DNA from 3 places in the Bradyrhizobium sp. WSM2793 genome. Region 1 is predicted to be linked to each of the others. Evidence: predicted binding sites of a transcription regulator. Region 1 holds the regulator's gene; each other region holds the start of a gene.
What was found. Region 1 encodes PhoB, which activates phosphate uptake and scavenging genes when phosphate is short. Its sites were predicted from a motif close to TGTCATNNANCTGTCAT; they were not measured.

Region 1 (7,778 bases):
CGCGCCGGGCACCACGATCTCGGCGGCGATCGCATCCGAGTTCGCCGAGAGCGACGGCCTGCACCAGTCCGGCCTGATCCTGCTCGGCCTCTTGCTGTTCGTGCTGACGTTCTTCGTGCTGGCCGCAGCGCGGCTGATGCTGATGCGGCTGGACAAGAAGGCGGGGAAGTAACGTCATGGCGCTCAATCCGATCTATTCGCGTCGTCGCCGCAAGGATATCGTCATCCGCGGGCTCTGCTTCGCCGCGGCCGCCTTCGGCGTCACCTGGCTCGCGCTGATCCTGGTCACGCTGCTCTTCAACGGCCTGGCCGGCCTCAATCTTCAGATCTTCGTCGCGGATACGCCGCCGCCCGGTTCGACCGAAGGCGGCCTGCGCAACGCGATCGTCGGTTCGATCATCATGACGTTGATCGGCGTCGGCATCGGCGCGCCGCTCGGCCTGTTCGCCGGCACCTACCTTGCCGAATACGGCCGCAACGACAAGCTGACCTCGGTGATCCGCTTCATCAACGACATCCTGCTCTCGGCGCCCTCGATCATCATCGGCCTGTTCATCTATGGCGCGGTGGTGGTGCCGATGCGTGGCTTCTCCGCGATCGCGGGCGCGCTCGCGCTCGCCGTCATCGTGATCCCGGTCGTGCTGCGCACCACCGAGGACATGCTGCTGCTGGTGCCGAATCCCCTGCGCGAGGCGGCCTCGGCGCTCGGCCTGCCGCGCTCGCTGGTGATCAAGCGTATCGCCTATCGTGCGGCCCGGTCGGGCCTCATCACCGGCGTGCTGCTCGCCACCGCCCGCGTCGCCGGCGAGACCGCGCCGCTGCTCTTCACCGCGCTGTCGAACCAGTTCTTCAGCCTCGGCCTGAACAAGACGATGGCCAACCTGCCGGTTACCATCAACAACTTCGTCCAGAGCCCCTATGCCTATTGGAAGCAGCTCGCCTGGAGCGGCGCGCTGCTGATCACGCTCACCGTGCTTGCCCTGAACATTGGCGCGCGCATCCTCGGCGCCGAGAGGACTGCAAAATGACCGACCTGTCCGTATCCATGAGTTCCAACGCTCATCTGGCCTCGCAGCCGCTGCCGGAAGCCCCGGCCAAGGTGACGGTGCGCAATCTCAATTTCTATTACGGCGAGCACCACGCGCTGAAGAACATCAACCTGACGCTGGGCGCCAACCGCGTCACGGCGTTCATCGGCCCGTCGGGCTGCGGCAAGTCGACCCTGCTGCGCATCTTCAACCGGATGTACGACCTCTATCCGGGCCAGCGCGCCACCGGCCAGCTCATGCTGGACCAGACCAACGTCCTCGACCCCAGGCTCGACCTCAATCTGCTGCGCGCCCGGGTCGGCATGGTGTTCCAGAAGCCGACGCCGTTCCCGATGACGATCTACGAGAACATCGCCTTCGGCATCCGCCTCTACGAGAAGATCTCGAAGTCCGAGATGGACGACCGCGTCGAGAAGGCACTGCGCGGCGGCGCGCTGTGGAACGAGGTCAAGGACAAGCTCAACGCCTCCGGCCTGTCGCTCTCCGGCGGCCAGCAGCAGCGCCTGTGCATCGCCCGCACCGTCGCGGTGCGTCCTGAAGTGATTTTGTTCGACGAGCCCTGCTCGGCGCTCGATCCGATCTCGACCGCCAAGGTCGAGGAGCTGATCCAGGAACTGTCCGAGAACTACACGATCGCGATCGTCACCCACAACATGCAGCAGGCGGCGCGCGTCTCCGACAAGACCGCCTTCATGTATCTCGGCGAGCTGATCGAGTTCGACGACACCAGCAAGATCTTCACGTCGCCGAGCGACCGGCGCACGCAGGATTACATCACCGGCCGGTTCGGCTGAGGAGACGCGACATGGGTACTGAACATACCGCAAAGGCTTTCGACACCGACCTCCAGGAGCTCACCCGCCTGGTCGCCGAGATGGGCGGCATCGCCGAGCGCATGATCGTCGATTCCGTCGACGCGCTGATCCGCCGCGACGTCGCGCTCGGCCAGCGCGTCGTCACCATCGACGCCGAGCTCGACGCGCTGCAGAAGCGCATCGAGGAACGCGCGGTGCTCACCATCGCCCGCCGGCAGCCGATGGCGGTGGATCTGCGCGAGATCGTCGGCGCCATGCGCGTTGCGACCGACCTCGAGCGCATCGGCGACCTCGCCAAGAACATGGGCAAGCGCGTCGCCGCGCTGGAGACCGACTTCCATCCGCTGAAGCTGTTCCGCGGCCTGGAGCACATGACCGACCTCGTGCAGCAGCAGGTCAAGTCGGTGCTGGATGCCTATGCCGCGCATGACCTGCCGGCGGCGATGGCGGTGTGGAAGGGCGACGAGGAGGTCGACGCGATCTGCACCTCGCTGTTCCGCGAGCTCCTCACCTACATGATGGAGGATCCGCGCAACATCTCGTTCTGCATCCATCTGATGTTCTGCGCCAAGAACATCGAGCGGATCGGCGACCACGCCACCAACATCGCCGAGACCGTGTTCTACATGATCGAGGGCCAGGCGATCACCGACAAGCGGCCGAAGGGCGACATGACCACCTTCGCCACGACGGTCCCGAATACCTGAAGACTTGAAGGAGCGACGACCCGATGGGCGCACGCATTATGGTGGTTGAGGACGAGGAAGCTCTCACCGAGCTGCTTCGCTACAACCTCGAAGGCGACGGCTATGACGTCGAGACGGTCATGCGCGGCGACGACGCCGACACCCGCCTCAAGGAGCACATCCCGGACCTGATCGTGCTCGACTGGATGCTGCCGGGCCTGTCGGGCATCGAGCTGTGCCGCCGCCTGCGCACCCGGCCCGACACCAAGCAGCTCCCGATCATCATGCTCACCGCGCGCGGCGAGGAGAGCGAGCGGGTGCGGGGGCTTGCGACCGGCGCCGACGACTACATCGTCAAGCCGTTCTCGGTGCCGGAGCTTCTGGCGCGCGTGAAGGGCCTGCTGCGGCGCGCCAGTCCTGAGCGGCTCGCGACAGTGCTGGCCTATGGCGACATCGAGCTCGACCGCGACAAGCGCCGCGTGGCGCGCTCGGGCCGGCCGATCGATCTCGGCCCGACCGAATATCGCCTGCTGGAGTTCTTCCTGGAGCATCCCGGCCGCGTGTTCTCGCGCGAGCAGCTGCTCGACAGCGTCTGGGGTCGCGACATCTACATCGATGAGCGCACTGTCGACGTCCATATCGGCCGCTTGCGCAAGCTGCTCAATCTCGGCCGCGAGCAGGACCCGATCCGCACCGTCCGCGGCGCCGGCTACGCGCTCGACGACCGCTTCGCGAAGGCGGAGCAGACGTAAGGTTTGCTGGCGTTGGCTTTGGCGGGCCGCCGCCGCATTCTCCGGCGTCGTCCCTGCGAAAGCAGGGACCCATAACCACAGGCAGTGGTTTGGCGAAGACCCGGAGTGACCATCTCGCGCGACAACTGCGCCTTGTGGTTATGGATCCCCGCGTTCGCGGGGATGACACCGAGTTGGTGGAGCCGTCATCGTGTGACGGCTGCAGTCTTGACGATCAGAGAATTCCGCGAACTCAGCGCGGACCCGGCTTCGCCGGCGCGCGCCGGCGATCCGCCGCCGGCTGATACGCCACGCGCGAGTGCTGGGCGCAGTAGGGCAGGCCGGACAGTGCCTTGCCGCCGCAGAAGAAGAAATCCGGGCTCGAGGGATCGCCGACCGGCCAGTGGCAGGTCGCCTCGTTGAGCTCGAGCAGCGACAGCCGCTGGCCCATCGGCACCACGTTGTCGTAGGTGACGGGTTCGGCCTCCACCTCGACCTCGAAGGCCTGCGCCAGCGCGGTGTTGCCGCGCGCGATGGGGCGGGTCACCCGCATCATGTGCTGCGCGGGACGCGCCTTGCGCGGCCGGGGCGCTGCCGATGAAGGGCTCTTGGCGCGGCCGGACAGACCCAGCCTGTGCACTTTGCCGATCACGGCATTGCGGGTCACATTGCCGAGCTCAGCTGCGATCTGGCTGGCCGAAAGTCCGGCCTCCCAGAGCTTTTTCAGCTGCTCGACGCGATCGTCGGACCAGGTCAAAACCGTCATTGCACCCTTTCCCTCGCTACGCGCCAGCCATCCTGGGGCCTCGCAGCGATTGCCTAAGCCTTCAAAAACCCGTGCCGTCAGAATCCCTTAAGGCTCGCCGGGCGCGTGACTGACGCCCGAACGTTTACGCCGGTACAAGAGGACTCTTGGGATCAGAACCGCTGCACGAGATGTCGTATCTGACAATCCAAACGCTACAATATGGCGTGACTCCCGCGCAAGAGTCCGCCGACTCGCTTCCACATGTTCCGTGGTGAAAACCCGCAAAATCGGCACCGCAAGACTACGGATTCAGCGTTTCCTGAGGCTTTCCGGGCGGCATTGACACCCGTCTTGCCAAGCATAAGATAGTCCCGCGTGCCGCCCTTAAAAGGCGGCACGTTTCGTTTTCCGGGCCGGTCGATGGTGCGTTGCGCAATGCACGCGTCACACCGTCCGCAACATTCAAGTGACATCATGACTAACAGCGCAGCGCCGCATTTGCTCCCCGTTTTCGCCAGAGCCGACCTCGGCTTCGAGCGCGGCGAAGGCTGCTGGCTGATCGCGACCAATGGCGATCGCTATCTCGATTTCACCTCGGGCGTAGCTGTGAATGCGCTCGGCCATTGCCACCCGCATCTGGTCAAGGCGCTGCAGGAGCAGGCGACGAAGCTCTGGCACATGTCGAACCTGTTCCAGAGCCCGGACGGCGAGAAGCTCGCGAGCCGGCTTTGCAACGAAAGCTTTGCCGACTTCGTGTTCTTCTGCAATTCGGGCGCCGAAGCGCTGGAAGGTGTGATCAAGCTGGTCCGCCATCATCACTTCTCCAAGGGGCATCCGGAACGTTATCGCATCATCACCTTCGAAGGCGCCTTCCACGGCCGCACGCTGGCAACGCTGGCCGCGACCGGCTCTGCAAAATATCTCGAAGGCTTCGGCTCGCCCATGGAAGGCTTCGACCAGGTGCCGCATGGCGATATCGAGGCCGTCAAGAAGGCGATCGGCCCGCACACCGCCGGCATCCTGATCGAGCCGATCCAGGGCGAGGGCGGCGTGCGCTCGGCAACGCCGACCTTCCTCAAGGCGTTGCGCCAGCTTTGCGACGAGAAGGGCCTGCTGCTCGCCTTCGACGAGGTGCAGACCGGCATGGGCCGCAGCGGCGATCTGTTCGCCTATCGGCGCACCGGCGTCACGCCTGACGTGATGTCGCTGGCAAAGGCGCTCGGCGGCGGCTTCCCGATCGGCGCAGTGCTGGCGACCGCGGATGCGGCAGCCGGCATGGGGCCCGGCTCGCACGGCTCGACCTTCGGCGGCAATCCGCTGGCGATCTCCGCGGCCAATGCGGTGCTCGACGTCATGCTCCAGCCCGGCTTCTTCGACCACGTGCAGAAGATGTCGCTGCTGCTGAAGCAGAAGCTCGCCGCCGTGATCGACCGTCATGGCGATGTCGTCAGCGAAGTGCGCGGCGAGGGCCTTCTGATCGGCATCAAGGCCGTGGTGCCCTCCGGCGATCTCGTCGCGGCGCTGCGCAACGAGAAACTGCTCACGGTCGGGGCCGGCGACAATGTCGTGCGTTTCCTGCCACCGCTGATCGTGACCGAAGCCGAGATCGAGGACAGCGTCGGGCGGTTAGAGCGCGCCTGCGCCGCGATCTCGTCCAGCCAGACCAAGCGGGCGGCAAGCTGATGAGCAAGTCCCCGAAGCACTTCCTCGATATCAACGAGCTGCCGCTGTCGGAGCTCAAGACCATGCTCGCGGCGTCCTCCGCCATGAAGGCGAAGCAGAAGGCGCAGCAGCCGGTGCGGCCGCTCGAAGGCAAGACGCTGGCGATGATCTTCGAGCGCCCGTCGACCCGGACACGCGTGTCGTTCGACGTCGCGATGCGTCAGCTCGGCGGCGAGCCCATCATGCTCACCGGTGCCGAGATGCAGCTCGGCCGCGGTGAGACCATCGCCGACACCGCGCGCGTGCTGTCGCGCTATGTCGACGCCATCATGATCCGTATCCTCAACCATGACGCGCTGCTGGAGCTTGCGGCCAACGCGACGGTGCCCGTCATCAACGGCCTGACGCGGCGCTCGCACCCCTGCCAGGTGATGGCCGATCTCATGACCTATGAGGAGCATCGCGGCCCGATCGAGGGCAAGACGGTGGCCTGGACCGGCGACGACAACAACGTGCTGGCGTCCTGGGCTCACGCCGCCGAGCGCTTCAAGTTCCAGCTCAATGTCGCAACGCCGCCGGAGCTCGCGCCGAAAAAAGTGATGCGCGACTTCATCAAGGCGACCGGCGCGCCGATCATGCTCGGCACCGATCCGGAAGCCGCCGTGCGCGGCGCCGACTGTGTCGTCACCGACACCTGGGTGTCGATGGGCGACAAGGAAGGCGAGCACCGCCACAACGTGCTCAAGCCCTTTCAGGTCAACGGCAAGCTGATGTCGCTGGCCAAGCCCGATGCGCTGTTCATGCACTGCCTGCCCGCCCATCGCGGCGAGGAGGTCACCGACGACGTGATCGACGGTCCGCAATCGGTCGTGTTCGACGAGGCCGAAAACCGCCTGCACGCGCAGAAGGGCATCCTGGCCTGGTGCTTCGATGCGGTGAAGTAACGGCGCTGCAAGCCCGACGGCCGCCTCACACACAACTATCGTCCCTGCGAACGCAGGGACCCATACCGCGGAATCTCTCTTGTGGCGGGCTGGCGGAGGCGAGCGGTCTTCGCCAAACCGCATCCTGTGGTTATGGGCCCCGGAGCTGCGCTTACGCTTGTCGGGGACGACATCGAATTTGCCGCAACGTTGTGCAACCTTATCGCCCCCGAACCCACCATCCCGCGCCCCTTCCATTTCCCACCGACCGACCCCAGATAACGACCCATGGTTTCCCAATCCCCTCAGATGAAAGCCGGCCCCGAAGGCCCGGTTCGCGCGCCATCAGCGGTTCCGATCGATGACGCCGTGTTGCCCTACGAGGTCGACGCGCTCGACGTGCGCGGGCGCCTGGTGCGGCTTGGCCCGGCGCTCGACGAGATCCTGACCAAGCACGATTACCCCGCGCCGGTCGGCAAGCTGCTCGGCGAGGCCATCGTGCTGACGACGCTGCTCGGCTCGGCGCTGAAATTCGAGGGGCGCTTCATCCTGCAGGCCCAGACCGACGGCCCGGTGTCGTTCCTGGTCGTAGACTACATGGCGCCGGATCGCCTGCGGGCCTATGCGCGCTTCGATGCCGCGCGTCTCGGCGATACCAAAGATTCCGGCACGCTGCTCGGCCGCGGCCATCTCGCCATGACCATCGACCAGGGCCCCGACATGAGTCGCTACCAGGGTCTGGTCGCGCTCGACGGCGGCAGCCTCGAAGACGCCGCCCACGAATATTTCCTGCGCTCCGAGCAGATCCCGACGCGCGTGCGCCTCGCGGTTGGCGAGGAGTGGCGCTCCAACGACGGCGGCAAGCATCGCTGGCGCGCCGGCGGCATGCTGATGCAGTTTCTGCCCAAGGCGGCGGAGCGCGCGCGGCAGGCTGATCTGCATCCCGGCGATGCCCCTGATGGCGTCGAGGTGCACAGCGTCGCGGAGGACGATGCCTGGGTCGAGGCGCGTTCGCTGATCGAGACCGTCGAGGACGTCGAGCTGATTGATCCCGAGCTCTCCGGCGAGCGGCTGCTGTTCCGCCTGTTTCACGAGCGCGGCGTGCGCGTGTTCAATCCGATGGTCCTCAAGGCGCAATGCTCCTGCTCGCGCGATGCGGTCGCC
Region 2 (7,778 bases), on a different contig from region 1:
AGTTCATCCGGATGTACCCGCACGACCCGCTGTGCGACCACGTCCGCTGGCTGCTCAACAACATCCTGCTCTCGCAGGCCTGGCACAAGGCGGTGCTCGTGAATTCGCCGGTTGCCTACAAGACCTTCTATGACAGCTACGGCACCAGCCCCTACGCGCAAATGGCGCTGAAGCTGCAGATGCAGCCGAAGCAGATCCCCTTGATGCAGGCGACCAAGTTCCTGGCTCCGCAGAACATTGCTCCGACCTTCAAGATCGGCAATCTCGGCCAGCCGAAGTACATGCCGCTGCAGCAGGGTAATGGCGGCCAGATCAACGGTAATCTGCCGGTCGTGCAGAAGCCGGTCGACGGCAATGTCATCGGCAAGCTCGGCAATGGTGGCCAGATCGGCAACCTGCCCTCGGGCAACAACCAGCCGAACGGCACGTCGTCACAGACCCCGGGCAAGATCGTCACCCTGCCTGCGCCGACCAACACGACCACCAGCAATGGCGGCATCGGCAAGATCGTCACCCTGCCGGCGACCAACAACAAGCCGGACGCTGGCAATGCCAATGGCAAGCCGGGCAAGATCGTGAGCATGCCGGTGAATGTCGGCAAGGGCGGCTCGACTGTCGACGTGAAGCCCGTTCAGACGCAGAACCACCCGATCCGCGTCAACAACGGCAACACCGGCATCGTGAAGCTCAACAACAATCCGGTGAACAAGGTGCAGGTGCAGAACAACGTCCAGAACAACCGCCCGCAGCTCAACACGATGCCGAGCCGCATGGTCAACAGCAACAACAACTTCCGGCAGTCGATGAACCAGGCGCCGAGCATGAATGGCGGCGGCAACCGTCGCGGCGGCTTCATGCACTGATTGTGCAAGGAGAAGGTGCGCTCCCTCCCCCGCTTGCGGGGGAGGGTTGGGGAGAGGGTTTCTCCGCAACGGGACAATCCCCAAGAGGAAAGAGCCCCACCCGGCGCTTCGCGCCGACCTCCCCCGCAAGCGGGAGAGGTTTCACCGAGCAAGCGGTTAGTTCGATCCACAAGATCGACAAACACAGCAGAGCGGCAAAGCTCTGCCCCTTCTTCATAAACCCTTAGACGTGGTCATTCCGGGATGCGCCGAGAGGCGCAGGCCCGGAATGACGGCTAGGCCACCAGCTCGGCGAACAGATCCGCGTCGACATTGCCGCCGGAGAGCACGATGACGACGTTCTTGCCGGCGACGTCGAGCCGGCCCGCCAGCAGCGCGGCGAGGCCGACAGCGCCGCCGGGCTCCACCACGAGCTTCAGCTCGCGATAGGCGAAGGCGACGGCGGCGCCGACTTCCTTGTCCGACGCGGTGACGCCGCGCGCGAGCAGCTTGCTGTTGATCGCGAAGGTCATCTCGCCGGGGATCAGGGCCATCAGCGCATCGCAGATGGTGCGGCCCGCGGGTGGATGCGGCTCGCGATGTCCTGCGCTCAGCGAGATGCCGTGATCGTCGAACGCCTCGGGCTCGGCCACCACGATCTCGGCGCGCGGATAGCGTGCCTTCACGGCGGTCGCGACGCCCGCGATCAGGCCGCCGCCGGAGGCCGGTGCCACCACGATGTCGGGGCTAAGGCCGAGGCCCGCCAAGTCTTCCGCGATCTCGCGGCCGGCGGTGCCCTGCCCCGCGATCACGAAGGGATCGTCATAGGGCCTCACCAGCGTCGCGCCGCGCTTTTCGGCGATGCCCCGCGAGATCGCCTCGCGGTCGTCCTTGTCGCGATCATAGAGCACGACCTCGGCGCCATAGGATTTGGTGCGCTCGCGCTTCGACAACGGCGCATCCGCAGGCATCACGATGGTCGCCTGCATGTCGAGGATTTTTGCCGCGGCCGCCACGCCCTGGGCGTGGTTGCCGGAGGAGAACGCCACGACGCCGCCGGCGCGCTTGTCCTGCGGGATCGAGAACACCTTGTTGAAGGCGCCGCGGAACTTGAACGAGCCGGTGCGCTGGAGCATCTCCGGTTTCAAGAACACCTTCGCGCCGACGCGCTCGTTGAGCACGGGAAAGGACAACAGCGGAGTGCGGATGGCGTAGGGCGCGATCACACGCGCTGCGGCGTCGATATCGGCGGGGCCGATCGGGAGGAGCTGTTCGGTCATGGCCGAATGTTATCGCGGCCGATGAGGCCCGGGCAAGACACCTCCGCGCGAGGATTTTCCCCATAGCGTTTTCGAGCGAAGTGGAAACCGGTTCGCGTGAAGAAAACGCGTCAAAACAAGAATCTAGAGCTATTTCGATCCATCGGATCGAGATAGCTCTAGGCCACGAAGCGCGGCTGTTCCGCGCCGTTCCGGCCAGGCAGCACCGCGCCGACCGCCTCAATGCTGGCCACAAAGGCCCTCGCCGAGGCTTCCCAGGTGTAATTGGCCGCGAACGCGACGCAGTCCTGCCGGGAGATATCCAATGCCGCGAAGCAGGCGCTGCGCAAGTCGTGATCGAGCGCGCCGACCGGGGCATCACCGATGACGTCGCGGGGGCCCTTCACCGGGAAAGCGGCCACCGGCAGGCCGCTTGCGAGCGCTTCGAGCAGCACCAGGCCGAACGTGTCGGTCTTGCTCGGAAACACGAAGACGTCGGCGGCCGCATAGATATCCGCCAGTTCCTCGCCGTGCTTCTCGCCGAGGAAGATCGCATCGGGATAGGCCTCTTCGAGCGAGGCGCGCGCGGGGCCGTCGCCGACGATGACCTTGGTGCCGGGCAGATCGAGGTCGAGGAAGCCCTCGAGATTCTTCTCCACGGCGACGCGGCCGACCGACAGGAACACCGGCGCCGGCAGGCAGAGATCGATGGCGCGGGGGTGGAACAGCTGGGTGTCGACGCCGCGCGGCCACAGCACGACATTGTCGAAGCCGCGCTCGGTCAGCTCGCGGGCGAGCGCAGGCGTTGCAGCCATCACGGCGCGGCTGGCGCTGTGGAAGCGGCGCAGCGCCCGCCAGATCAGCGAGCCCGGCACCGGCACGCGGGCGCGGACATATTCGGGAAAGCGGGTGTGGAAGCTGGTCGTGAACGGCAGTCTGCGCTGGCGGCAGTAGCGGCGGACCATCAGGCCGATCGGCCCTTCGGTCGCGATGTGGATGCTGTCGGGGCGCGCCTCCGCGATCAGCTTAGCAATGCGCGCCGGACGCGGCATCGCCAGACGCACGTCGCGATAGCTCGGCATCGCAAAGGTGCGGAACGATTGCGGCGTCAGGAATGTGAATTCGACGCCGAGGCTTTTGCCGGCGTCGGCGAGCTTGGTCAGCGTCCGAACCACACCGTTGACTTGCGGGTGCCAGGCGTCGGTCGCGACCAGGATGCGCATCAGGCGGCCTCTGTTATGCAGCTCTGGCTGCGACCTGCGGGACTTGTGCCGGCTTCTGCAAATGATCCGCCCAGGTGATGATCTCGAAATGGCCGTCGTCGTGCTCGACCAGGGCCGTGCAGCTCTCGACCCAGTCGCCGCAATTCATGTAGCGGATGCCGCCCTCGTCGCGGATCACGGCGTAGTGGATGTGGCCGCAGATCACGCCGTCGGCGTCGTGGCGCCGCGCCTCGGCGGCAAGCGCCTGCTCGAACGCGCCGATATAGTTGACGGCGTTCTTGACCTTCTGCTTGGCCCATTGCGACAGCGACCAATAGGGCACGCCGAACAGGCGGCGGAAGAAGTTGACGAAGCGATTCATCTGGATCGCGAAGTCGTAGGCCTTGTCGCCGAGATGGGCGAGCCAGCGCGCGTTCTGCACCACGAGATCGAAGATGTCGCCGTGGATGACGAGATAACGCTTGCCGTCCACGCCGGTGTGGACGGTGTTCTCGACGACGTCGATGCCGCCGAAATGCGTGCCGTAATAGTTGCGCAGGAACTCGTCGTGATTGCCGGGGATGTAGACGACCTTGGCGCCCTTGCGCGCCTTGCGCAGCAGCTTCTGCACGAGGTCGTTGTGGGATTGCGGCCAGTTCCAGCTCGATTTCAGCGCCCAGCCGTCGACGATGTCGCCGACCAGATAGATCGTGTCGGCATCATGGTAACGCAGGAAGTCGAGCAGAAGATCGGCTTGAGAACCGCGGGCTCCGAGATGAACGTCGGAGATGAACAACGTGCGAAAGCGCCGCTCCGGGCTCTCGTCACTCACATCGTAACTTCCCATGCGCCAGCCTGTAACAATGTCCCGTGACAGGGGGATGACCGATTGAACTTTTGAGGCACCTTCAGATACGAATCACGCCTTGCCTCGCCCTCTCCGCGAATATCAGTCGCATGCGACAATCAGGCGACATGGCGCCGCAGGGGGCGCCGCAGCAATCCTACCCTCCCCCTCCAGGGGAGGGTGAACTACCCACACGAGCAGCGCTGAACAGACGAACGCCTGCGCTCCCGCTGGCCGCTCGCCTCAGTAGAACTTGTGGAAATGATGGACCGGGCCGTGGCCGTGCCCGACGCTGAAGCGGTCAGCGGCTGCGATGGCCGCGCTGATCCAGGTCTTGGCGTTGCGCACGGCAAGCTCCAGACCTTCGCCCTTGGCGAGCCCCGCCGCGACCGCCGAGGACAGCGAGCAGCCGGTGCCATGGGTGTTGCGTGTGGCAACGCGCGGCGCTGCAAGCGCGATCGTGCTTTCGGACGTGACGAGATAGTCGGTGCTCTCGGCGCCCTCGCCGTGTCCGCCCTTGATCAGGACCGCACCGCAGCCGAGCGCCAGCAGGCGATGCCCCTGGGTTTCGATCTCGGCCTCGCTTGCCGCGACCGGCTCGTCGAGCAGAGCCGCGGCCTCCGGCAGATTGGGCGTGATCACCGACGCCAGCGGTATCAGTTTTGTGCGGAGCGCGTCGACGGCCTCGGATGCCAGCAGGCGGTCGCCGGAGGTCGCCACCATCACGGGATCGAGCACGACGTGCCCCGGCGCCCAGCGCGACAGCGCGGCCGCGATCGCATCGATACTGGCGACCTGGGCCACCATGCCGATCTTCACCGCGCCAATGTCGAGATCGGAAAACACCGCATCGATCTGCGCGGTGACGAACTCGGCCGGCACCGCATGAATGCCGGTAACGCCGCGCGTGTTCTGCGCGGTCAAGGCCGTAATGACGGACGCGCCGTAGACGCCGAGCGCCGCAAACGTCTTCAGGTCGGCCTGGATGCCGGCGCCGCCGCTCGAATCGGAGCCCGCGATGGTGAGTGCGACCGGGGTCGTCATCGCCGGACACCTTTGCTGGATACAGACACCGCCATGGCCTGTCCTAGCGCGGCCGTGGAACACCGGCAAGCGCGCCGAGCCGTGTCCGATAGTGATTCGCGACGCCGTGCATTCCCTGCGAATCAGGCAAACAGCGGGCCGGCTCGCCCCGCAATCGTGCGGACTTGAAAATGCAACCGCGCCGGACCCTTGGTATAGTCTCGAACCTCACCTGCTTCGCCGAAGAGCGCGAGGTGAGAGTGGAACTGTCCAGCGACACCCATGTTGCGGGCTCACGGCCCGCAAGCCGCCTGGAACGGAATCTTGGGGTGGGAATGATGTGGGCCTTTTTTGAACGTCTCCTCGACTCGTCCATGCTGTCGCCGCACGGCATCTGCCTGTTGTGGGAGCCTGAGCTGATCTGGCTTCACGTCGTTTCCGACGCCTGCATCGCCGCCGCCTATTTTTCGATTCCGTTTGCTCTTGCGATCCTGGTCACCAAGCGGCGCGACCTCAAGTTCGGCTGGGTCTATTGGGCCTTCGCGATTTTCATCATGGCGTGCGGCCTCACCCATGTGCTGTCGATCTACACGCTCTGGGTCCCGGTCTATGGCATCGAGGGCATGGTCAAGGCGGCGACCGCGGTGGCATCCGTGGTCACGGCGGGCGCGCTCTGGCCGCTGCTGCCGAAGATCCTGACGATCCCCTCGCCGTTCGAGCTGCGGCAGGTCCAGGCCGCGCTCGAGGAGGAGGAGATCAAGAGCCGGGACGCGACGCTGCTGCTCAAGCAGGTCAGCGACGCCCAGCGCGCGATGCGCGAGAGCGTGGCGCGCCTCACCGCGATCGTCGAGACTGCGGTCGACGGGGTCATCCTGCTCGACGCGCAGGACCATATTCTGCTGTTCAATCCAGCCTGCGAGCGCTTGTTCGGCTACTCTGCCGACGAGGTCATGGGCCGGAACGTCAGGATGCTGATGCCCGAGGCGGGCACCGCGCCCGACAGCCACGCAAGGCATTTCGCGACCGCCGGCGAGGCCATCGGCCTGCGCAAGGACGGTTCGACCTTTCCGATGGACGTGTCGGTCGGCCGGACCCGGCAGGACGGCGAATTGATCTTCGTCGGCATCGTCCACGACCTGACCGCGCGCAAGCTGACCGAGCAGCAGCTCCAGCAGGCGCAGAAGATGGAGACGGTCGGTCAGCTCTCCGGCGGCATCGCCCACGACTTCAACAACCTGCTCACCGTCATCATCGGCAACGCCGAGCATCTGAGCGAGCAGCTCAAGGCGAGGCCCGACCTGCGCCGCTTTTCCGAGGACATCTGCCAGTCGGGCGAGCGGGGCGCCGAGCTGACGCAGCGCCTGCTCGCGTTCAGTCGCCGCCAGTTGCTGCAGCCCCAGACGATCGATTGCCGCGGCCTGCTCGAGTCCATGTTCAAGCTGCTCAAGCGCACCTTGCGCGAGGACATCGAGATCAGGACGGCCTCCAGGCCCGGCACGATCGTGGCCTTCGCGGATCGGGCCCAGCTCGAATCCGCCGTGCTCAACCTTGCGCTCAATGCGCAGGATGCCATGCCGGCCGGTGGTCATCTGACCCTGAGCACGGAGTTGACGACACTCGACGACGACTATCGCGCCCTTCACCCCGAAGTCGCATCCGGCAGCTATGTGTTGATCTCGATCACCGACGACGGCGAAGGCATGACGCCGGACGTCACCCGGCGCGTGTTCGAGCCGTTCTTCACCACCAAGGAGGTCGGCAAGGGCTCGGGCCTCGGCCTCAGCATGGTCTATGGTTTCGCCAAGCAATCCAATGGCCATGTCACGATCTACAGCGAGCCGGGCCTTGGGACGACGGTCCGGATCTATTTGCCGCGCGCGGACATTGGATCATCGCACGCCGAGCTTTCCGATGGCGAGGACGCGGCGCCCCGAGGATACGAGACGATCCTGATCGCCGAGGACGATCCGTTCGTTCGCTCCTCCGCCATTCGCAGGGTGGAAGCTCTCGGATATCGCGTCATTGCCGCGGTCAACGGCAAGGAGGCCTTGCAGCAGCTGCGTACCGAGCCCGGTATCGACATGCTGTTCACCGACATCGTGATGCCCGGCGGCATGAGCGGCTGGGAGCTCGCCGACCAGGCGCGGCAGATTCGCCCCGGTCTGCCGGTCCTGTTCACCTCGGGCTACGCGCTGGAGACCCTGGTCGAGGAGGGCCACGCGCATGCGCAGGCGATCGTGCTGACCAAGCCCTACCGCAAGGTCGAGCTCGCCCAGCGGCTCAGAGACGCATTCGCCGCGGCCGTGGTGACGTCCTAAACGAGGGACCGGCATCTGGCGGCCGGCAAGTCCGCTTGCTAAATCGGGCCGGGTTTGGCCTATTAGCCGCCAGATACGCTTTCGGAGTGCCCGCGATGGTTCCTTTCTTCGTCCAGATCAAATGCAAGCTCGGTCAGTCCTATACGGTCGCCAATGCGCTTGCCGAAGCCGAGATCGCGTCCGAGATCTACTCCACGGCCGGCCAATATGACCTCCTGGTGAAATTCTACGTCGACAAGGACACCGACATCGGCCATTTCGTCAACGAGAAGGTGCAGGTGCTGCCG
Region 3 (7,778 bases), on a different contig from region 1:
TTCGGGCCGTAAATGGTCTTGAGCCAGACGAAGCCCATGACGATGCCGAGCGCGCCCATCACGAAGAACACGAAGCGCCAGCCATAGGCATGCGCGATCCAGCCCATCAGCGGCGCGAAGATCACGGTGGCGAAATACTGTCCCGAGTTGAAGAAGGCCGACGCGGTGCCGCGCTCGTTGCCCGGAAACCACGCCGCGACGATGCGGGCGTTGGCGGGGAAGGAGGGCGCTTCCGCGACGCCGACAAGGAGGCGGAGCGCGAACAGCACGACAACAGCCGTGCCGGCGCTGAGGAAGCCAACCCAGCCCTGCATCAGCGTGAACAGCGACCAGACGATGATGCTGAAGGCATAGACGAGGCGCGAGCCATAGCGGTCGAGCAGCCAGCCGCCCGGGACCTGCGCCGCGACATAGGACCAGCCGAACGCCGAGAAGATCCAGCCCATGGCGACGGGATCGAGATGCAGCTCCTTGGACAGCGCGGGGCCTGCGATCGACAGCGTGGCGCGGTCGGCATAATTGACGGTGGTGACCAGGAACAACATGGTCACGATGAACAGCCTGACGCGAGACCTTCTCACGTCCGCTGCGGACACCACTGCGCTCATCAGGCGCCTCCTCAAGTCGAAATGTTTCCTCGATCCGACTCCTAGAGGCGCGCGCGGCAAAGTGTCCAAGCTCAAGGGGGTATCGATCGATACCGTTTTTGGATTGATGAAACGGTAGGTAGCGGGGAACGATGCTGGCGCGGAGTGAATGTGCGAGCGATGGCGATGTGCGAGCACCAAGCACTCCGCTGTCGTTCCGCGCGAAAGCGGGGGATCCAGTACGCCGCAGCCTCGATTCAAGACTGCCGTCGCGGCGTACTGGATCGCCCGGTCAAGCCGGGCTGCGACACCGAGGTGCGAGGACGTTGCGCGTAGCCCGCATGAGCGAAGCGATATGCGGGAGATGGCTCCGGATGTCGCTGCGCTCATCCGGGCTACGACTCGCAAAAGGAGTCTTCGCGCGCGCTACTGCTTTGCGCTCGGCAACAGCTGCGGCAGAAATCCGCGCGTGACGCCCGGCGGCACGGCATCGAGCCCGAGCACGGCGCTCGCGGCCGGCAGCGCCGCATCCGCCATCGCCGCATGCCCTTCCGCGCTCGGATGCACCGCGCCGCCATAAACGGCGGAGAGCACGCCCCAGGTGGCGTCGTGGATGTCAGTCGGCTGGCTCGCCGCCGGCAATCCCTGCGGATAGGTCATCGCGGCAAAATAGCTGTCATTGGCGTCACGGATCCAGCGCGCGCGGGGCAAATAGGCGCGGTATTCCGAGGCGCCGCGGCCGCACAGCATCGGCTGGCTCGCCGCGCTCACGATGTCTGGATTGAAGCTCTGGCCGTTCTCGGCAAAGCAGCTGCGGTCGAATTCGGGGTCGTTGCCGGAATGGGCGCAGAAGCCGTGATCGGCGAACGCCGCCTGATGCGCATCGACGAAGGTCATGCGGTCGGCTTCGGGATCGCGGCACAGCGCGCCGCGGGTGCAGGTGGCGAGCCCCTTCAGCTGCGGCAAGAACTCGGTGTCGACGAAGGTCGAGACGCGGGCAAGACGCTGCGGATCGGCGTTGAAGGCCGGATGGATGTCGAAGCCGGCCCGGCCGCCGCGGCAGGGCACGCCGCCGTCGGCGAGCGCGGGGTTGGCGTAGGAGACATAGACGACATGCGAGAGGTCGCCGCCGACCAGCGGCTTGAGCGCCTCGCGCAGCTTGACGAAGTTCTGCGGCAGTTCGCGCGCCAGCGCATCGCGGGAATCGTCGACGCTCGCCATCACGCCGGAGCGGCGGAACAGCGCGCGCTCGGTCGCGGTCTCGACGATCACGTCGGCAACGAGACCGGAGAAATAGACGTCGTTGGCGCCGACAGAGAGCAGCACGAGGTCGAGCGTGCGGTCGGGCTGGCGTTTCTTCGCCGCGGTGAGCGCCTCGCGCAACTCGGCGACTTGCGCGTTCACGCTGGTGTTGCAGACACCGGTCTTGCCGGGCGGGCATTCGCGGGCGCGCTGCGAGCCGAGCAGGCCGTCGCCGATGCTGGCACCGGTGCAGGCGAGCGGCAGGTAGGTCACTGCGATGTGGGTGTAGCGCACCGCGAGTGCGAGGGCGGTGCGCGTCTGGTAGCTGTAGAGCGAGCGGTGGCAGGGCGAGTTGAACCAGAGCGCGCTGTAGCGCTGCCAGTTGGCCAGCGTGTCCGGCGCCTCGCAGGCGCGGCCGCCTTTGAAGCCGTGGCGGCTCGGCCGGTAGTACTGCGCGCCGGCGGTGCCCAGATAGGAGCGGAAGCAAAACCCTTCGTCCGACAGCGCCAGCGGCCGGTCCGGATTGCCTTCGCCGGAGGCGATGCTGTCCCCGAGGCCGGCGACGAAGATGTCGCGGACCTGGATCTCGGTCTGGACGCGCTGGGTGGGATCGGAGCCGGAGGAGACGTCGACGGTCGCGACCGTCTGCTTGCCGTAGCGGACGCGCAAATTGATCGGCTCGGCGCAGTCGAAGGTCGATTGTTGCGGCCCGTCGCCGTCGTCGAACGACCAGGCGCAGGTGGCGCCGACCGGCACCGCGCCAACGAGGCGGACGGTGACGGGGTGATCGATCGGGGTGAGGTAGTTTTCCTTGGTGTTGTCGCGGGTGCAGGGCTGGTTGACCCGGCCCTGGAGGTCGATGCAGAGCCGGTTGACCATGTTGCGGGCCCAGCCGCGGCCTTCGCTCTGGAGCTCCAGCGATTGCTCGGCGGCTAGGATGCTGCGGTTGCGGGCGTTCTCGACATGGAGCAGGAAGTCGCGCTCCTCGCGGAACAGCCGGAAGCGGTTACGCACCTCCCAATTGATCTGCAGGGCGCCGGTGTCCTGAGCGCTAGCGCGCTCGGGCGGCATGGCCGTCAGAATCCCGGCAAGCAACAGGGCGCCTGCGGAAAGGGTACGAAGGAATACAGGGATCATGGCCCGCGTCTTCAACGGCAAAGTTGAGGCGGAAATAAGAGAGCATTGCTCCGCCGCCCGCAACCCCGCCGGGTCCAGATCGTGGCCTACCGCTTGTTGGCCTGGCGCAGTATCCGCTCGCGCTCCATCGGCGTCACCTGCTTGGGCAGATTGGCCTGCGCGCAGGCCTCCGCCAGCCGCCGCCGCTCCTGCCAGGGCTCGACCACGTTCATCCAGAGCTCGCGCGTGCCCATGATCGAGATGGCAAGGCCGAACGGGATCACGAAATAGAGAAGGCGGAACACCAGCAGCGTCGCCAGAAGTTGCTCGCGGCCGAATTCGGGCAGCGCCAGCAGCATGGCGGCATCGAACACGCCGATCGAGCCGGGGGCATGGCTGGCGAAGCCGAGCAGCGTCGCCAGGATGAACACCACCGCCAGCGACATGAAGTCGATCGGCGGATTGGCCGGCATCAGCAGGTACATCGCTGTGGCGCAGAAGCCGAGATCGACCACCCCGATCAGGATCTGGACCAGCGTCAGCGGCGCCGACGGCAGCACCACCTTCCAGCCCTTCTGGCCGAGCTCGCGCCGCTTCTCGCCCATGCAGAGCCAGACCAGATAGGCACCGATCGAGGCGAGGCCGCCGAGCGCGATCAGCCGATTGATCGAGGAGGGGAGCTGATCCATCGAGGACGCCGCATCCGGATGGATCGCCATGCCGATCGAGAGCACGAAGATGTTACCGAGCCAGAAGGTCAGGCCCGACAGGAAGCAGATCTTGGCGACGTCGATCGCGTTCAGCCCGTAGTCCGAATAGATCCGGAAGCGGATCGCGCCGCCGGTGAAGACCGTGGCGCCGATGTTGTGGCCGATCGAATAGGACGTGAAGCTGGAGAGCGCCGCAATGCGGTACGGCACGTGCTTCTTGCCGATCGTTCGCAGTGCAAAAAAATCGTAGAAGGTCAGCGTACAGAACGCAAAGAACACGCAGATCGCCGCCAGCCCGATGCTCCCGCGGGGAATCTCGGTTAACGCGGTCAGGATGACCCCGGTATCGATGCCCTTGAGGGTTCGCACCAGCGAGGTGATCGCGAAGGCGATGATGAAGACGCTCGCGGCTACTCCGAGCCGTCGCCAGCCGATCCATCTCTTGAAGCCGCGTTGCAGCGCGGGCAGCAGTCCGTGCATTCATCCTCCCGGCGGGGGGCAAGACCGACCAGGCCAGACATTGGCCAGTCGGGTACGATCACGGCCAAAAGCAGGCATCGATCGCGGGGCATGATCCAGCTCATTTAAGGCAAAAACACCGGCTTGTGCAGCCCTTGACAACAATTGGTTCTGCGTCGGACCGGTCACTTTTGTCATACGCGGTTCACATCGGCGGCGCGTTAAGCATATGAGTCGTGAAACCGGTTCGGCCCCGCGCGTTTCGTATGCCGACACCATTTCAGATGCCGGTGCCGTCCGCATTGTTCCAGCGCAAGCCATCTTGGTCTTTTTGGAACGTCGATGCCGCGTGTCCGTTGGGCCCCATCAGCAACCGAACATGGCGGAATAAGCGGCTTTTCGTGCAAGCCGCTGCCTTCGTGTTCCACAAAACCGAAGAGGACGGAACGATGGGACTGTTCACAAAAGACATCAAGACCATGAACGACCTGTTCGTGCACCAGCTCCAGGACATCTATTACGCCGAGCAGCAGCTGACCAAGGCGCTGCCGAAGATGGCCAGTAAGGCCACCGATCCGCAGCTGAAGCAGGGCTTTTTGACGCACCTTGAAGAAACCAAGCAGCACGTCGCGCGGCTCGAAGAAGTGTTCAAGATGCACGGCGTCCCCGTGAAGGCGGTCGATTGTCCGGCGATCGACGGCATCATCGAGGAGGCCGACGAGACCGCCAGCGAGGTCGCCGACAAGGCGGTGCTCGATGCCGCCCTGATCAACGCGGCGCAGGCCGCCGAACATTACGAGATCGTACGCTACGGCAGCCTGATCGCCTGGGCCAAGCAGCTCGGCCGCAATGACTGCGCGACCGTGCTCGCCAAGACACTTGAGGAGGAGAAGGCGACCGACAAAAAGCTGACCACGCTCGCCGAGAGCAAGGTCAATCTGCGCGCGGCGAGCTGATGAAGGTAAAGCGACGGGCGCGCCGCGCGGCTATCCGTGCGGCGCTCTCGCCACATATGCTCTGTCATCGCCCGCCTAGTGCGCGATTGCGCACAGGGGCGGGCGATCCAGTATTCCAGGACAATAATGGGATACGGAGAAGACGCGGCGTACTGGAATCCCCGCATGCGCCGGGCACGACACCGCTTGTAAGGCGAGTGCCCGCAGCATCCATCCTTCGTCCATTATCGAAACATGCCTGCGCAATGAGAGCATATATTTCGCATGGGGCTGCAATCGAGGTGCAGCATGCGAGCCACCGCCATCAAGCATGAAATCTTTCAGGACAGGACCGGCGCGTCGCGCGCCGGTTCGCCTCTTGCGACCTCGCTCACGCTGGCCGCGATGAGCCTTGGCTACGGCGTGGTGCAGCTCGACGTCACCATCGTCAACACCGCGCTCGATGCGATGGGCCGGACGCTCGGCGGCGGTGTCGCCGAACTGCAATGGGTGGTCAGCGCCTACACCATCGCGTTTGCCGCCTTCATCCTGACGGCAGGCGCGCTGGGCGACCGCATCGGCGCCAAGCGCGTCTTCATGGCGGGGTTCGCCATCTTCACCGCGGCTTCGCTCGCCTGCGCGCTGTCGCCCAATGCCGCCGTGCTGATCGCAGCGCGGCTGGTGCAGGGGCTGGCGGCGGCGATCCTGGTGCCGAATTCCCTCGCGCTGCTCAATCATGCCTATCCGGACGAGCGAGCGCGCGGCCGTGCCGTCGCGGTCTGGGCTGCCGGCGCGAGCCTTGCGCTCACCGCGGGCCCCTTTGTCGGCGGCGCGCTGATCACGCTGGTCGGCTGGCGTGCGATCTTCCTGGTCAATCTGCCGATTGGGCTCGCCGGCCTGTGGCTGAGCTGGCGCTACGCCAGCGAAACCACGCAGGCCCGCTCGCGCGAGATCGATCTGCCCGGCCAGCTTGCAGCGATCGGCGCATTGGGGGCGCTGGCCGGCGCGATCATCGAAGGCGGTGCGCTCGGGTGGGATCATCCGGCGGTGATTGCAGCCTTTGTCGGTGGCGCAGGTCTCGCCGCGCTCTTCATCTGGCGCGAGAGCCGCGCGGCGCAGCCGATGCTGCCGCTGTCGCTGTTCGGCCAGAGGCTGTTCGCGCTGACCTCGCTCGTCGGCCTGCTCGTCAATATCGCGATCTACGGCCTCATCTTCGTGCTCAGCCTGTACTTCCAGCGGATCAATGGGCTGTCGGCGTGGTGGACCGGGCTCGCCTTCGTGCCGATGATGGCGGCGGTGCTGCCGGTCAATCTGCTGGCGCCGCACCTCGCCGAGCGCATCGGCCCGTGCCCGACCATCGTGGTCGGTGCCAGCGTGTCGGCGCTCGGCTGTCTCGGTTTGCTGTGGATCGCGGCTGATACGAGCTATTGGATGATCTGCGCGCAGATGATCGCGATCAGCGGCGGACTTGGGCTGCTGGTTCCGCCGCTGACCTCGACCTTGCTGGGCGGTGTCGACAAGGCGCGCTCCGGCATCGCGGCCGGCGTCCTGAACGCGACGCGGCAAACCGGCAGCGTCCTCGGCGTCGCGCTGTTCGGCTCGCTGGTGGCCGCCGAGGGGGCGTTCATGGCGGGGCTGCATCTGTCGCTGGTCGTGTCCGCATCCGTCCTGCTGCTCGCTGCCATCGCGATCGGCCTGGGTGCGCCGGCGCGAGGATGAACAATCCGAGTGAATGGGCACATCTTCCGTTCACCATTGCCGCAACAGGCTCGTAGCCAGTTACCACCTGTCCACCTCTGTTGGTTCAACTGCGGGTCCATAGGGGCCCGCGATGTATCAAGTTCTCTACTGTCTCACCGAAGAGCACGATTGGCGGCTCGTCGCGCTAGGCGGCGCGGTGTGTCTGCTCGCCAGCGCGGCGGCGATCAGCCTGTTCCACCGGGCGCGCGCGACCAACGGTGTCGGACGCCTGGCCTGGCTCGGCCTCGACGCCGCCGTCAGCGGCTGCGGCATCTGGGCGACGCATTTCATCGCGATGCTCGCCTACGGGCCGGGCGGCGCCGGCGCCTACAACATCCCGGTGACGATCCTGTCGTTGATCTTTGCGATCTCCGTGACCTTCGTGGGGCTGAGCATCGCCGTATCGTCCTCGCGGGCGGTGTGGATCGTCCTCGGCGGTGCCATCGTCGGCACCGGGGTCGCGGCGATGCATTACACCGGCATGGCGGCGCTGGAGCTACCGGCGCGCGTGGACTGGATCGGAAGCACGGTCGCCGTTTCGGTGCTGTCAGGAATCGTCTTTGCGGCACTTGCACTGTTCGTGGCCGCGCGGCGCGACGACCTGTTCCATGCGCTGACCGCGACGGTCCTGCTGACCGTCGCCATCGTCGCGCATCATTTCACCGCCATGGGTGCGGTGCTGCTGACGCCTGATCCGACGCTCGCGATCGGCGGCCTGTCGATCCCGCCGGCCTCGCTGTCCTTCCTCACGGCCAGCGCCGCGGTCGCGATCATCGCGATCGCGCTGGTGGCTGCGCTGCTCGACCGCCGCGCCAAGGGCGAACTGGGCGCCCAGCAAATGGTGCTGGATACGGCGCTCGAGAACATGTCGCAGGGTCTGTGCATGTTCGATGCAGACGGCAAGATCATGCTGTTCAACGAGCGCTATGCCGCCATGCTCCGTCGCACCGACATCGCGCTGACCGGCCGCCTGCTGGTCGACGTGCTCA

Region 2: a site for PhoB is predicted at 4,174-4,190, ahead of A3AS_RS0109525 (UDP-2,3-diacylglucosamine diphosphatase). Genes of this name have one in related genera too.
Region 3: a site for PhoB is predicted at 4,307-4,323, ahead of A3AS_RS0109335 (YbhN family protein). Genes of this name have one in related genera too.

The regions. Positions count from the first base shown of each region.
Region 1 covers NZ_KB902771.1:218,450-226,227, forward strand. The annotation lists gene pstC (phosphate ABC transporter permease subunit PstC) at 1-172, shown strand, start outside; gene pstA (phosphate ABC transporter permease PstA) at 177-1,028, shown strand; gene pstB (phosphate ABC transporter ATP-binding protein PstB) at 1,025-1,843, shown strand; gene phoU (phosphate signaling complex protein PhoU) at 1,855-2,571, shown strand; gene phoB (phosphate regulon transcriptional regulator PhoB) at 2,595-3,302, shown strand; gene A3AS_RS0107140 (GcrA family cell cycle regulator) at 3,535-4,047, opposite strand; gene A3AS_RS0107145 (aspartate aminotransferase family protein) at 4,504-5,712, shown strand; gene argF (ornithine carbamoyltransferase) at 5,712-6,635, shown strand; gene A3AS_RS0107155 (Hsp33 family molecular chaperone) at 6,903-7,778, shown strand, end outside.
Region 2 covers NZ_KB902774.1:85,384-93,161, forward strand. The annotation lists gene A3AS_RS0109510 (caspase family protein) at 1-863, shown strand, start outside; gene A3AS_RS0109515 (threonine/serine dehydratase) at 1,139-2,122, opposite strand; gene A3AS_RS0109520 (glycosyltransferase family 1 protein) at 2,281-3,324, opposite strand; gene A3AS_RS0109525 (UDP-2,3-diacylglucosamine diphosphatase) at 3,338-4,150, opposite strand; gene thiD (bifunctional hydroxymethylpyrimidine kinase/phosphomethylpyrimidine kinase) at 4,394-5,194, opposite strand; gene A3AS_RS0109535 (PAS domain S-box protein) at 5,548-7,491, shown strand; gene A3AS_RS0109540 (Lrp/AsnC family transcriptional regulator) at 7,587-7,778, shown strand, end outside.
Region 3 covers NZ_KB902774.1:39,564-47,341, reverse strand. The annotation lists gene A3AS_RS0109345 (MFS transporter) at 1-608, opposite strand, end outside; gene A3AS_RS0109340 (hypothetical protein) at 1,014-2,966, opposite strand; gene A3AS_RS0109335 (YbhN family protein) at 3,053-4,135, opposite strand; gene A3AS_RS0109330 (ferritin-like domain-containing protein) at 4,564-5,070, shown strand; gene A3AS_RS0109325 (MFS transporter) at 5,359-6,768, shown strand; partial or broken gene A3AS_RS0109320 (EAL domain-containing protein) at 6,881-7,778, shown strand, end outside.